Regions from separate parts of the Kitasatospora sp. NPDC057936 genome, predicted to be linked through region 2. Evidence: riboswitches for the same ligand, from Rfam matches in the RefSeq annotation. Region 2 holds a riboswitch; the other holds the start of a gene.
What was found. A riboswitch is a leader RNA that binds a small molecule or an ion and turns the genes downstream of it on or off. The one in region 2 is predicted to bind thiamine pyrophosphate.
Positions count from the first base shown of each region.

Region 1: another riboswitch for thiamine pyrophosphate. It lies ahead of thiC (phosphomethylpyrimidine synthase ThiC); the one in region 2 lies ahead of ACFVU9_RS35590 (purine-cytosine permease family protein).

Region 1 covers NZ_JBHVPD010000040.1:47,149-54,333, reverse strand. The annotation lists gene ACFVU9_RS21660 (LacI family DNA-binding transcriptional regulator) at 1-436, shown strand, start outside; gene ACFVU9_RS21655 (metallophosphoesterase) at 551-1,825, shown strand; gene ACFVU9_RS21650 (hypothetical protein) at 2,068-2,889, shown strand; gene ACFVU9_RS21645 (hypothetical protein) at 2,945-3,160, opposite strand; gene thiC (phosphomethylpyrimidine synthase ThiC) at 3,327-5,141, opposite strand; TPP riboswitch at 5,136-5,271, opposite strand; gene ACFVU9_RS21635 (hypothetical protein) at 5,369-5,569, shown strand; gene ACFVU9_RS21630 (SPFH domain-containing protein) at 5,744-7,185, shown strand, end outside.
Region 2 covers NZ_JBHVPD010000093.1:23,759-30,943, forward strand. The annotation lists gene ACFVU9_RS35580 (ATP-binding protein) at 1-110, opposite strand, end outside; gene ACFVU9_RS35585 (glycerophosphodiester phosphodiesterase family protein) at 558-1,382, opposite strand; gene ACFVU9_RS35590 (purine-cytosine permease family protein) at 1,462-2,913, opposite strand; TPP riboswitch at 2,906-3,053, opposite strand; gene ACFVU9_RS35595 (S1C family serine protease) at 3,287-5,176, shown strand; tRNA gene ACFVU9_RS35600 (tRNA-Ser) at 5,238-5,325, shown strand; gene ACFVU9_RS35605 (MerR family transcriptional regulator) at 5,446-6,273, shown strand; gene ACFVU9_RS35610 (FAD-binding oxidoreductase) at 6,547-7,185, shown strand, end outside.

The DNA of each region.
Region 1 (7,185 bases), on a different contig from region 2:
CGGCGCCGTCGCCGCCGACCGGCTGCTCGCCCGCCCCGACCGCCCCGACGCCGTCTACGGCCTGTTCGACCCCAACGGCACCGACCTGCTCGCCGCCGCCCGCCGCTACGGGCTGCGGGTGCCCGACGACCTCCTGCTGGTCTGCTGCAGCGAGAGCGACGTCTACGCCGCCACCGAGCCCCCGATCACCACGCTCTCACTGAAGCCCCGCCGGATCGGCACGACCGTCGTCAACCTCCTCATCGACGCCATCGAGGGCGTCGACTCCGGGACGGGCGTCGACATCGCCCGGCTCTTCCCGCCCCGCTTCCGCACCGCCGGAACCGGCCCGCCGCCCGGCACCCTGATGCCCACCGAGCTGATCGTCCGGGCCTCCTCGCAGCGCCGCAGTCCGCGCACCACCGTCAGTCCTCCCCGACCCCCGGGCGAGGTCTAGACCATACCGAGCCGGGACAAAACGGACCTTGCGGGACGGCCCGGCTGACGCTCCGGAGGATTGGATACCCACCAGGTGACGACGCCGGGAGAGTGGTCTTCCTATGATGGGCGAATGACACCCGAGGACCGCTTCCCCGGGCCTGAACACCCCTCCTCAGGCCCCCGCCACCAGCCGGACCTCGACGTGCTGCCGTACGGCACCTACTACGAGCCCGAACCCGCCGGCTACGCCGGGACGCCGTACGAAGCGGAGACCTACAGCGGCTACGGCGGCGCCCGCTACCTCGAACAGCACTGGCCCGCCGACAGCCAGGCGCACGGACACACGATGCACGCCCCCGGGCAGGCGCCGGCGTTCAACCACCAGGACCACCCCGGCTACGAGCCGACCCTGCCCGACCGGCCCTCGCCGGCCCTCCAGTTCCCCGACGCGGTGCCCGACCCCCTGGCCGACGGACACCCCGACCGGCCGGCCGACCAGTTCCCCGGCCGCGACGACCCGCCGACCATCGAGCTCGGCCCGCCGCTGCCCGAGCCCGTGCCCAGCTACCCGTACCCGGCCCCCGGCCCGGACGAGCCGCCCGGCCCGCTCTACGTCGTCGGTGACGTCCACGGCTACCTGGAAGAACTCGTCGCCGAACTCCGCCACCAGGGCATCATCGACGCCGACGGCCACTGGTGCGCCGGCCGCTCCCGGATCTGGTTCCTCGGCGACTTCACCGACCGCGGCCCCGACGGCATCGGCGTCATCGACCTCGTCATGCAGCTCGCCGCCGAGGCCGCCGCCGCGGGCGGCTACTGCCGGGCCCTGATGGGCAATCACGAACTGCTCTTCCTCGGCGCCGCCAGGTACGGGGACGAACCCGTCCAGTCCACCGCCGGCACCGCCTCCTTCCTCGCCGCCTGGCGGCTCAACGGCGGCCAGCAGCACGACCTCGACCGGCTCCAGGCGCACCACATCAGCTGGCTCTCCCGGCTGCCCGCCATCGCCATCGAGGACGGCCACCTGCTGCTGCACTCCGACACCACCGCCTACCTGGAGTACGGCGAGTCCATCCCCGACGTCAACGACGCGGTGCACAGCCTGCTCGCCGACGAGGGCGTGGACGAGTGGTGGGACTGCTTCCGCCGCTTCACCAAGCGCTTCGCCTTCCGCGGCGACGCCGGCCCGACGGCCGTCCACGAGCTCCTCGACACCTACGGCGGCAGCCGGATCGTGCACGGCCACAGCCCGATCCCGTACCTCACCGGCGCTGTGCACGCCGACGACGGCGCCCCGCCGCACATCCCCGGGCCGTACGTGTACGCCGACGACCTCGCGGTCGCCATGGACGGCGGCGTCACCATGGAAGGGCGCCTGCTCATCGCCCGACTGCCCGTCAACTGACGTCACCCGCCGGCCCACCCGTCGCACGGGTGTTCCCGGCGCCCGGGCCGTCGCACGCGCGCGGCCCGGGGCGCGAAATTCCGGAATCGGACTGTCAGCGCGGGCGCACCCGCCCCTACCATGAGGCACACCACGAGCGGCCGCCCGTCCGGCGGCCCGCCTCCGCGCCCGATTCGGCGCCCCTGCGGGCCCACCCAGCCCGCGAGGCGGAGCGAACCGGGGTCCGCATGAACGGGGTCCCCATGACCAACCCCCCGCCGCTGCTCGCCGAGGACCGCCCGGAGTACGAGCGCCTCCTCGCCGAAGCCCTCCGCGACGGCACCGTCCGCACCGCCCTCCGCGCGCCCGGCGCACTCACCGCCGACCAGCTGCGCGCCCGCGCCCTGCGCGACGCCGACGCCATCGCCGCCGCGGCCGCCACCGAGTACGAGCACTACACCGGGCTGCGCGAGAGCCTGCGCAGCACGCCCCCGCCCGCCGAGGGCGCCGAGCCGGCCGCCCCCGGCCTGCTCTCCCAGCTGCGCTCCGCCGACGGCGGCGCCGGGCTCTTCCCGGTCCTCACCGTGCTCACCCCGATCCTGGCCTGGGCCGCGGCGCTGGTCCTGCTGCTCCTCGGGTACGCCCTGCGCGCCGCCGACCCCGGGCTCGTCCTCGCCCGCTCCCTGCTCACCGCGGGCTGGATCGCGCTCGCGGCCGGGATCGTCGCGATGACCGTCGGCCTCGTCGGGCTCGTCCTCACCGCGTTACGCGACGGCTCCGGCGCCCCCGCGGGCACCGACCCCGACCTCGCCGCCGAGCTCGCCGCCGCCCGCCGCGCCTGGCGCACCGCCCTGCGCGACCACGGCCTCCTCCCCTACCTGCACGCCGGCCTCCCGGCCGTCCCCGCCCAGCGCCCGGACTTCACCAGCCCCGGCTACACCCCGCCGGGCTACACCAGCCCGGGCCCCGACGGCCTCACCGACCCCGAGGGCCGCACCTCCCGCCCCGCCGCCTTCACCCCGCCCGACTTCAGCACCCCCGGCTACACCCCGCCGGGCTTCACCGGCCCCGACGAGGTCGGCTGACGCACCGCTGCCCCGGGCCACGCCCGGGGCAGCGCGCAGGACCCCGGAGCGGCCGCTACGGCAGGTAGCGTTCGAGCGCCGCCGCGCCCTTCTCGTCGATCTGCCGCCTGGCCCACGCGAGGCGCTCGGGCGTGACGTCCTGCCCGGACGCCATGACCAGGTCCTCGGGGTCGAAGGGCCGCTCGCCACCGCTGTACAGCTGCCGCGGGGACGCCTTGGCGTCCCGGTTCGTCTCGTCGCTCGGATCGGTCCCCTTGATCGGGCTGCCCATCGCTGCCTCCTTGGTCGGCCTTCCCCCCAGGGTGCCTCCGTTTTCCCCCGGACGCACGATGGCGGGGCGGCAAAGACCGGAACCCGTCCGAGGCCGCCGGGTGGAAAGGAAAACGGCCCGCGCTCTCCCCCCGGAGGAACGCGGGCCGGCTCTGGGGCGGCGGCGGTCAGTCCGCCATCGGCAGGTAGACCTTGTTGCCGTGGGCCTTGAACTCCTCGGACATGGCCTGCATACCGGCCAGCGCCTCGGCGTCGAACTCGGTGCCGACGGCCGTGGAGCCGTCGCCGTGCTCGTCGCGGATCTTCTGCGAGATCTTCATCGAGCAGAACTTCGGGCCGCACATCGAGCAGAAGTGCGCGGTCTTGGCCGGCTCGGCGGGGAGGGTCTCGTCGTGGAAGTCGCGCGCGGTCTCCGGGTCGAGGGCCAGGTTGAACTGGTCCTCCCAGCGGAACTCGAAGCGGGCGTCGGAGAGGGCGTCGTCCCAGGCCTGGGCGCCGGGGTGGCCCTTGGCGAGGTCGGCGGCGTGGGCGGCGATCTTGTAGGTGATCACGCCGGTCTTGACGTCGTCCCGGTTGGGCAGGCCCAGGTGCTCCTTGGGCGTCACGTAGCAGAGCATCGCGGTGCCCCACCAGGCGATCATCGCGGCGCCGATGCCGGAGGTGATGTGGTCGTAGCCGGGGGCGACGTCCGTGGTGAGGGGGCCGAGCGTGTAGAACGGCGCCTCGTCGCAGATCTCCTTCTGGAGATCCATGTTCTCCTTGATCTTGTGCATCGGGACGTGGCCCGGGCCCTCGATCATCACCTGGACGTCGCGCTCGCGGGCGATCCGGCCGAGCTCGCCGAGGGTCTGCAGCTCGGCGAACTGCGCCTCGTCGTTGGCGTCGGCGATGGAGCCGGGCCGCAGGCCGTCACCGAGCGAGAAGGTGACGTCGTAGGCGGCGAGGATGTCGCAGAGCTCCTCGAAGTTCGTGTAGAGGAAGTTCTCCTTGTGGTGCGCGAGGCACCACGCGGCCATGATCGATCCGCCGCGCGAGACGATGCCGGTCTTGCGGCGGGCGGTCAGCGGGACGTACCGCAGCAGCACGCCGGCGTGGACGGTCATGTAGTCGACGCCCTGCTCGCACTGCTCGATGATGGTGTCCCGGTAGACCTCCCAGCTCAGCTCCTCGGCCCTGCCGTCGACCTTCTCCAGGGCCTGGTACAGCGGCACGGTGCCGATCGGCACGGGGGAGTTGCGCAGGATCCACTCGCGGGTGGTGTGGATGTTGCGGCCGGTGGAGAGGTCCATGACGGTGTCGGCGCCCCAACGGGTGGCCCAGGTCATCTTCTCCACCTCCTCCTCGATCGAGGAGGTGACGGCGGAGTTGCCGATGTTGGCGTTGATCTTCACCAGGAAGTTGGTGCCGATGATCGCCGGCTCCACCTCGGGGTGGTTCACGTTCACCGGGATGACGGCCCGGCCGCGGGCCACCTCGTCGCGCACGAACTCGGGGGCCAGGCCCTCGCGCAGGGCGACGAACTCCATCTCCGGCGTGACGATCCCGCGCTTGGCGTAGGCGAGTTGGGTCACGGCGGCGCCGCCGCGGCCGCGCAGCGGGCGGCGGGGGCGGCCGGGGAAGACGGCGTCGAGGTTGCGCAGGTTCCCGCCGCGCGGCGAGGTGTGCTTGATGCCGTCGTCCTCGGGGCGGGCCTCGCGGCCGTCGTACTCCTCGACGTCACCGCGCTGGCGGATCCACGCGTCGCGCAGGGCGGGCAGGCCGCGGCGCACGTCGGGCTCGTAGGCGGGGTCGGTGTACGGGCCGGAGGTGTCGTACAGCGGAACGGTCTTGCCGTTGGTGAGCACCACCTCGCGGAACGGGACCCGCAGATCGGGGCGGGATCCCTCGCGGTGGGCCTTGCGCCAGGCCGGGGTCGGGTAGCCGGTGCGCTCGCTGCTGGGGGCGCTCTGGGCAGACTGCGGCTGTGCGTCGAACGTGGTCATCTGACCTTCACTCCCTACGCCGGCATTACCCGGTCCAGGTTCCTGCGGTCGGCGCAGCGTCCCGGCCGTCCGTCGACGGACCGTTCAGCGCCCTCTCAGCCCGGTGCTCCGAGCTCCCGCGTCCGCAGGCGGTGTTGCCTGCACATGACGCCCAACACCGTAGCGAGAGGATCGCCGCAGGTCCAGAGGGCTTCCGGTGGGCGGGCGGCGAGCGCAGACTGAAGCCCATGATCGGACTGACGGGGCGGGTCACGGGGAAGATCGGCGCGGGCCTGGTCGGGGAGGTGCTGGTGCACGTGCCCGAGCGTCAGGGGACGGAGGCGTTCCTGGCGTACCTGGCGGTGCCGGGGGATCCGCTGCCGACGGGCACGCAGGTGATCGTGGTCGAGTACCAGGCGCCGCGCACGGTGTTCGTGTCGCCGCTCTGACGGACGATCCTCCCTCGTCACGGGGCCCGTGACAGGACCGGGACGAAGTCACGACGTCACCTACTGGCGCACGCGCACGAACAGGCGCAGAATCTCCGCTGCCACCGCGTCCGCGCACTCCTGCACAACCACGCGCAGCCACGGAGCGGTGTGCCTTGAAGGGGGAGTCGGCCGATGGTTATCGGCGTCGTCGCGGGGGCCGTGGTGGCCTCCATCATCGTTGTGATCATCCTGTTCAAGCTCATGTGGCGGGTCGCCGAGCCGAACGAGGCACTGATCATCTCCGGGTCGAAGCACGGGGACGGCCTGGGCTTCCGGATCGTCACCGGGCGGGGCACCTTCGTCGTCCCGGGCATGCAGGCGGTGCGCCGCCTGTCGCTGGACCTCAACGAGGCCGAGCTGGACGTCGAGTGCGTGACGCAGCAGGGCATCCCGGTGCACGTCAAGGGTGTCGTCATCTTCAAGGTCGGCGACGACTCGGTGTCGATCGCCAACGCCGCCCGGCGTTTCCTGGACCAGCAGAAGATGATGGGCCAGCGGGTGCACAACGTGTTCGCCGGTCACCTGCGCTCCATCGTCGGCGGGCTGACGGTCGAGGACATGATCCGCGACCGCGATCGGCTGACCGGCGAGACCCGGGCCGCCTCGGGCGCCGAGATGGAGAAGCTCGGTCTGATCATCGACTCGCTGCAGATCCAGGAGATCCTGGACCCGACCGGGTACATCCGCAACCTCGCCGCCCCGCACGCCGCGGCCGTCCAGCGCGACGCCCGCATCGCGGCCGCCGCCGCCGACCGCGAGGCCACCGAGGCGGAGCAGGAGGCGTTCGCCCGCAAGGCCGAGGCCACCCGCAACAGCGAGATCCAGCAGGCCTCCTACCAGGCCGAGATGGACACCGCGAGCGCCCGCGCCCGGCAGGCCGGACCGCTCGCCGAGGCGGCCGCCCGCCAGGAGGTCGTCGTCCAGGAGACGAAGGTCGCCGAGCTGGAGGCCCAGCGCAAGGAGCAGCAGCTCCAGATCGACGTCCGCAAGCCGGCCGACGCCAAGGCGTACGAGACCCGCACCAAGGCCGACGCCGACCGCGACGCCCGGATCTCCTCGGCCCAGGCGCACGCCCGGGAGACCGAGCTGCGGGCGGCGGCCGACGCCAGCCAGGTGAAGATCGCCGCGGCGGCCGAGGCGGAGGCCACCAAGCTGCGCGGCCTGGCCGCCGCCGAGGCGACCAGGGCCACCGGTCAGGCGGAGGCCGCGGCCGTCGAGGCCCGCGGTCTGGCGGACGCCGAGGCGGCCCGGGCGCTCGGGCTGGCCAACGCCGAGGGCATCCGGGCCCGCGCCGCGGCCCTCGCCGAGAACCAGGACGCCGTCGTGGCGCAGGAGTTGGCGGAGAAGTGGCCGGAGATCGTCCGGGCCGCGGCCGAGTCCTTCGGCAACGTCGAGCACATGGTGCTGCTCAACGGCGCGGACGGCATGGGCGAGATGTTCGCGAAGGCGCTGACCATGGGCGGCACCGGCCTGGGCCTGGCCCGCCAGTTGCTGAGCACCATGAAGGAGGCCCCGGCCGACGCGCCGGCCGACGCCAAGGCGCCGGTGGTGCAGCAGGTCCGCATCGAGGAGTG
Region 2 (7,185 bases):
GGCCCGGACGGGACGCCGACCAGTACCTGGTCGACGACCTCGGCCAGGGTGCCGCGCCCGAGCGCGGGCAGCGGGCCGAGCGGCCGGGCGTACCGGCACGCATTGCTCAACAGCTCGGAAAGGATCAGTACGGCATCATCGATGACCGGTTCCGGTATCTGCCGATCACCCAGATCTCGACGCAGTCGGCGCCGTGCGACCCCGACACTCGCTGGGCCGTGCGGCACTGCCATGGTCGATGAAGTCGGCACTTCACGCGCCACCATCAACGCCACCCCCGGACCTCCTTCAGCGTATGCCGAGGGATGGATGCCCCTTGGTAATGCGTCGGAAACGACCGCGCGACGATCCCGCGAGCCCATTTCGAGCAGCGCGACCGAGGGTGGGCGGGAGGTCATTCCCCGCTCACCCTCCGTCGCGCCGGCGCACGATTTCCGGCAAGAAACGTGCGCGGAAGGTTTGAATGCCGACCGGATCGGTCGGGTTCGGCGATCAGGTTCCGACAGAGCGGTCGGCACCCACCGGGATCCGTGGGGCCTGTGGGCCCTCCGGGGCCCTCAGCGGCCGAGCTGCGCCAGCACCTGCGCGGGCTTGTTGGTGATGATCGCCGACACCCCGAGCTCCAGGCACAGGTCCACGTCGGCCGGCTCGTCGACCGTCCACACGTGCACCTCGTGGCCCAGCTCGCGCAGCCGCGGCACCAGGTCGGGCTTGGCCCGCACCAGGTCGATGCCGGGCCCGGCGATCCGCGCCCCGCCGGGCAGCGGCCGGCCCTCCCGCAGCCGGCCGAGCAGCGGCAGCATCCGCTCGATCAGGAACACCCGAGGGTAGTCCGGCGCGGCGGCGGCCACCCGGTCCAGCGCGATCGACGAGAAGCTCATGATCCGGGCGGACGGGCGGTCGCCCTCGCGGGTGCCGGAGATCTTGAACCGTTCGAGCATCCGGAGCAGCTCGGCCTCGACCCGGCCGCGGAAGCGCACCGGGTGCTTGGTCTCGATCGCCAGGTCCACCGGCCGTCCGCAGTCCACGACCAGCTCCAGCAGCCGCTCCAGGGTCAGCACGCCGCGCAGCTCGGGGTCGGTGCTGGGCCGGCCGGTCTTCCAGGCGCCGAAGTCGTAGTCCTGCAGCTCGGCGAGCGTCATCGCCGAGACGGTGCCGCGGCCGTTGGAGACCCGGCCGATGCGGCGGTCGTGCACGCAGACCAGCTCGCCGTCGGCGGTCACCCGGACGTCGCACTCGACGGCGTCCGCGCCCTCCTCGAGGGCCCGCCGGTAGGCGGCCAGGGTGTGCTCGGGCAGGGCGTCCGAGGAGCCGCGGTGGGCGACTACCTGGACGGACGGCGCGGTGCGCGGGGCCGTCGAAGACAGATCTGGGCTGGTCACGCCGTCAACGATAGGCGGAGCAGGTGACGCGGAGGCGAAGACGGTCCCAACCCGAGGGGCCGTCCTCGCCTCCGCTCCCTCAGTGCTGCGGGGTGCGCCGGCTCAGCGGGGTGAGCGCCCAGGTGACCAGCGCGGGCACCGCGAAGGCGAACAGCGAGGCCGACGTCCACTCCTGCGGGGTGAAGTGCAGCGCCCCCTGGGCCGAGGTCCAGAAGTCGGTCCACCAGCCGGCTACCGGGGTCGGCGCGATGAACTGGTAGACCGCGAAGCCGAGCACCCACGGCAGCAGCATCAGCCAGCGCGAGGGCGCCTCGGCGGTGAGGTTCCAGCCGTTGCGGCCGGCGCCGAAGAAGTAGTCCACCGCCAGCACGGCCAGCAGCGGCACGAAGACCGAGCCGATCAGGCCGAGGAAGTTGGTGTACGTGTCGGTGAACTTGTCGATCCGCAGCGCCAGCACGGTGGTCAGCAGGCCGATCGCGCCGGACAGCACCCGGCGGTCCGCCCGCGGCAGCAGGTTCTGCACCGACATCGCGGTCGAGTACACGTTGGCGAAGGACTGGTCCGTCTCGCGCAGCACCAGCACCAGCAGGAACAGCCAGCCCGCCCAGACGCCGAGGAAGGAGTCGAAGATCTTGTTCGGGTCGCCGTCGGACTGCAGCAGCGCCATCAGGCCCAGCGCGTAGCACCACACCTGGGCGACGGTGTAGCCGGAGAAGCTGCCCCAGAACGCCGAGCGCGGCGTGCGCGAGTGCCGCGTGTAGTCGGCGGCGAGCGGGACGAAGGAGATCGACACCGCGATCATCGCGTCGGTGGCGCCCAGGAAGCCGTGCCAGTTGCCCTTGCCCGGGTCGGGCACGCCGTGCCGGCCCAGCTGGACGGTCAGGTAGACCATCGCGACGGCGACGGCGCCCGCCACGAAGCGCCGCAGCACCCGGATCGAGCCGAGCGGCCAGATCGTCAGCACGGTGGTCAGCCCGCCCGCGAGCAGGACGAACAGCCACCGGTAGCCGTCCGTGTGGGCGACCGTCTGCGCGCCCGCCGCGATCGTCAGGAGCTCGAACACGCCCCAGCCGATGCACTGGACGATGTTCAGCACCGTCGGGACGTACGAGAGCCGGGTGCCGAACAGCCCGCGCAGGTTCGCCATCGCCGGCGCGCCGGTGCGGGCGCCGATCAGCGCGGCCACGCCGAGCATCGCGGTGCCCACCGCGGTGCCGGCCACGATCGCGGTGCCCGCGGCGGCCAGCGACAGCTCGCTGCCCGGGGCGCCGAGCACGGTGGCGGCGGTGGAGAAGCCGATCAGGCTGACGCCGAGGTTCATCCACAGCGCGAAGTGGTCGCGGAAACGCAGCGTGCGCGGCGGCTCGGCGTCGAGGACGAGCGGTGCCTCGGCCTTCTCCGGCCGGTCCAGCAGCGCGGTCGCGGCGGCGGTCCCGCCGGATCCGGGCCCGTCATGACCGGTCGTGGACGATTCGGAGAAACCCTTGGACTCGGGCGCGCCCGAAGAAGAGGATGGCGAAGCAGGCGGCATGGCCGATACTCCCTACGCCGGCATTACCCGGACAGGTTCCGGCGGTCAGCGCCCCCTCGACGGTCCGCCCGGGATCCCGTGGCGTACGGTCGACCAGCGCACTCTCAGCCTGGAAGGTCCAAGCTCCCGCGTGTCAGTTTGGAGCGACAGGCTAACCGGCACCGGGGCGAACGCCCAAGGCCAGGGGGCGTGCCGTCCGCATCGCGGGACGTTCGGCGGGGGTGGGGGAGCCGCCGCCGGGAACGTGTCGTCGAGCGGAGGCGTCGGTCCCGCCTAAGGATTCTTATGAGTTCTTCAGAGGGGTCCTTACGGCAATCGAATCGGCAGTGCGAAAAACTATGGTCCTTGGTTCTGTCAGCTATGGAGGTCGTCCGTGAGCACCGAGCGCGAGGTTGGGCCCACCGGGCCGCAGGGGGAGCAGCCCTCGGGCACCGAGGCCGCGGCAGCGGCCGCGGCTCCGGACGGGCACAAGCCCACCATGGCCTTCGGCAGGATCCCCGAGCCCGAGGCCCCGGCGGACGCCGCGCCGGCCGACGGCGGGCACAAGCCGACCATGGCCTTCGGCCGGGTGCCCGAGCCCGAGGCCCCGGCGGACGCCGCGCCGGCCGACGGCGGGCACAAGCCCACCATGGCCTTCACCAAGGTCCCCGCCCCGGAGGCGGCGCCCGTCGCCCCCGCTGCGCCCGAGGCGGCCCCCGCCGCGCCCGCCGAGGCGCCGGTCGCGCCGGTCGCCGAGAGCGGCTACATCGACGCCCCGCCGCCGGTCCTGCCGCCCGCCCCGGCCGCGCCCGTCGCCCCGGCCGCGGTACCGGCCGCGCCCGTTGCCCCGGCTGCGCCCGCCGCGCCCGTCGGCGAGGCCGCCCCGGTCCTGCCGCCGGTCGCCAACCCGTACGCGACGCCGACCCACGGCGTCCCCGCCGCCGGCGCCCACGACCCGTACGCCGCCCCCGGCGCCCAGCACCCGTTCGGCGCCGGCCGCCCGCTCGGCGGCTGGGGCGCGGGGCACGACACCACCGCCGCGCACGGCATCCCCGGCTACCCGGGCGCCCCCGGTGCGCCCGGCGGTCCCGCGGGCCCGCTCGGCTACCCGGCGGACTACCCCGGCGGCCCGGCCGGCCCCGGCGGTCCCCGCAAGAAGCGCGGCGGCCTGGTCGCCCTGATCGCCGCCGTCGCCCTCGTGGCGGGCATCGCCGGCGGTGCCGTCGGCGTGGCGGTCTCGGGCAACGGCAACTCCGTCGCCTCCGCGGACGACCACCGCAGCACCACCATCCAGGCCAGCAACACCCAGAAGAACGAGCCCGCCCCCGGCTCGATCGCCGCCATCGCGCAGAAGGCGCTGCCGAGCGTCGTCACCATCAAGGCGCAGAACAGCAGCGAGTCGGGCACCGGCACCGGCTTCGTCTTCGACACCGAGGGCCACATCCTCACCAACAACCACGTGGTGGCGCCCGCCGTCACCGGCGGCGGCGGGAAACTGACCGTCAAGTTCGCCGACGGCTCCTCCTACAGCGCCTCCGTGCTCGGCCGCGCCGAGGGCTACGACGTGGCCGTCGTCAAGATCGACAACCCGCCGAAGGAGAAGCTGAGCCCGCTCACGCTGGCCGACTCCGACAAGGTCAACGTCGGCGACGCCACCATCGCGATCGGCGCGCCGTACGGCCTGGAGTCGACCGTCACCAGCGGCATCATCAGCGCCAAGGACCGCCCGGTCGCCTCCGGCGACGAGACCGGCGCCCAGGCCTCCTACATGAACGCCCTGCAGACCGACGCCTCGATCAACCCCGGCAACTCCGGCGGCCCGCTGCTCGACTCCAGCGGCGCCGTGGTCGGCATCAACTCGGCGATCCAGTCCAACGCCTCCGCCAACGGGCGGGCCGGCAGCATCGGCCTCGGCTTCGCCATCCCGATCAACCAGGCCAAGTGGGTCGCCGACACCCTGATCAAGACCGGCAAGCCGGTCTACGCCCAGCTCCAGGTGCTGCGCAACGACGACTACAAGGGCGACGGGGCGCAGATCCAGACCCGCGACATCCAGGGCCAGCCCGCCGTCACCCCCGGCGGCGCCGCCGACAAGGCCGGCCTCAAGCCCGGCGACGTCATCACCAAGCTCAACGGTGCCCCGATCGAGAACGGCCCGGCCCTGGTCAGCCGGATCTGGACGCACAAGCCCGGCGAGACCGTCGACGTCGAGTACCAGCGCAACGGCCAGACCATGACCACCAAGGTCACCCTCGGCTCGCGGGAGGGCGACACCCCGAGCTGACCCGGCACCCGGAAACCGTGTGCACCGAACCCCGCCGGACCCGTTAGGCTGACCTCCGCCTGGAGAGCTGCCCGAGCGGCCTAAGGGAACAGTCTTGAAAACTGTCGTGGCGTGACCCGTCACCGTGGGTTCGAATCCCACGCTCTCCGCCGGTAGGGGAAAACACCTGCTCAGGGCGGGTGCCGACATCGAGTCGGCACCCGCCTTCGCGTTTTGCGGGCAGCGGGGCTTGACCCTGACACCGTGGGAGGCCGTGCACTGGGAGCACCATGTTGAACATCGGAGACTTCGCCAGGCACGGCCGGGTGTCGGTGCGGATGCTGCGCCATTACGACGCCATCGGACTGCTGCACCCCGCCCGGGTGGACCCGGTCAGCGGCTACCGCTTCTACCAGGCGGCCCAACTCGCCCGGCTCAACCGGGTGATCGCGCTCAAGGAGCTGGGCTTCACGCTCCAGCAGGTGCGGGCCGTCCTGGACGAGGAGGTGGACGCGGCCGAACTGCGCGGGATGCTGCGGCTGCGGCGCGCCGAACTGGCCGAGGCGATCGCGGCGGACACGCGGCGACTGGCCCGGGTGCGGGCGAGGCTCCGGACGATCGAGAGCGAGGGGACCATGTCCACGCACGATGTCGTGGTGAAGCCGGTGCCGTCCGTCCGGGCGGCCGAACTGAGCGCGGTGGCGGCGAGCTACCAGCCGGAGGACATCGGACCGGTGATCGGCCCGCTGTTCGCCGAGCTGTGCCGCCGGCTGGCGGCGGCGGGGGTCGCCGAGACCGGCCCGGCCGTGGCCCGCTACGAGGAGGCCCCGGAGGGCGGCGGCGCGGTGCTGGTCCGCGCCGCGGTCCCGGTCGGGCCGGGGGTGCGGGCGGGGGAGCACGACTTCGACGTGGTCGACCTGCCCGCGCTCGACCACGCGGCGACGGTTGTCCACCGCGGGTCGATGGACGACGCGGTGGGCGCCTTCCAGGAGCTGGCCCACTTCATCGAGGCCAACGGCTACCGCTCCACCGGCTACGCCCGCGAGCTCTACCTGGAGTGCCCGGACGACCCGGCCCACTGGGTGACCGAACTCCAGGAACCCGTCGAGCCGCAGTAACCCGCGACGCAGGCCCCGTCGGCCCCACCCGCCGGGGCCTGCACGGCCCTCCGCCCTGTCTTCCTCCGTTGGCCCTCCGGCAGAGCCGTTCCCCCATCCCCTGCGCCGCAGGGCCCACTTGCCGGGGCGCCTGTACGGCCCTCCGCCTCCTTCCCCCGTCCGCTCCCCGGCGGAGCCGTTCCCCCACCTCCTGCCCCGCAGGGCCCACTTGCCGGGGCTTCGCCCGGCGGGCAGAGTGCGGGGGACGACTGCGGGCGGTGAGCGGAGGCGGCGATGGGTGATCTGACGGATCGGCTGGCGCAGGGGCTCCCGCCCGGGGCGGTCGTCGTGGACGAGGACGTCATGGACGCCTACCGCCACGACATGGCGGGGTTCTGCGCCGCCGGGACGCCCGCCGTCGTCGTGTTCCCGGAGACCGTCGAGCAGGTGCAGCACGTCCTGCGGACCGCCACCGAGCTCCGCGTCCCGGTGGTGCCGCAGGGCGCGCGGACCGGGCTCTCCGGTGCCGCGAACGCCGTCGACGGCTGCGTCCTGCTGTCCCTGGTGAAGCTGAACCGCATCCTGGAGATCGACCCGGTGAACCGGATCGCGGTCGTCGAGCCGGGCGTGGTCAACGCCGAACTCTCGCGCGCGGTGGCCGACTTGGGCCTGTCCTACCCGCCGGACCCGTCCAGCTGGGAGTCCTGCACGATCGGCGGCAACATCGGCACCGGCGCCGGCGGCCTGTGCTGCGTGAAGTACGGGGTCACCAGCGAGTACGTGCTCGGGCTGGACGTCGTGCTCGCGGACGGGCGCCTGTTGTCCACCGGCCGCCGGACGGCCAAGGGCGTGGCCGGGTACGACCTGACCCGGCTGCTGGTCGGTTCGGAGGGCACGCTGGGCGTGGTGGTCCGGGCGGTGCTGTCGCTGCGG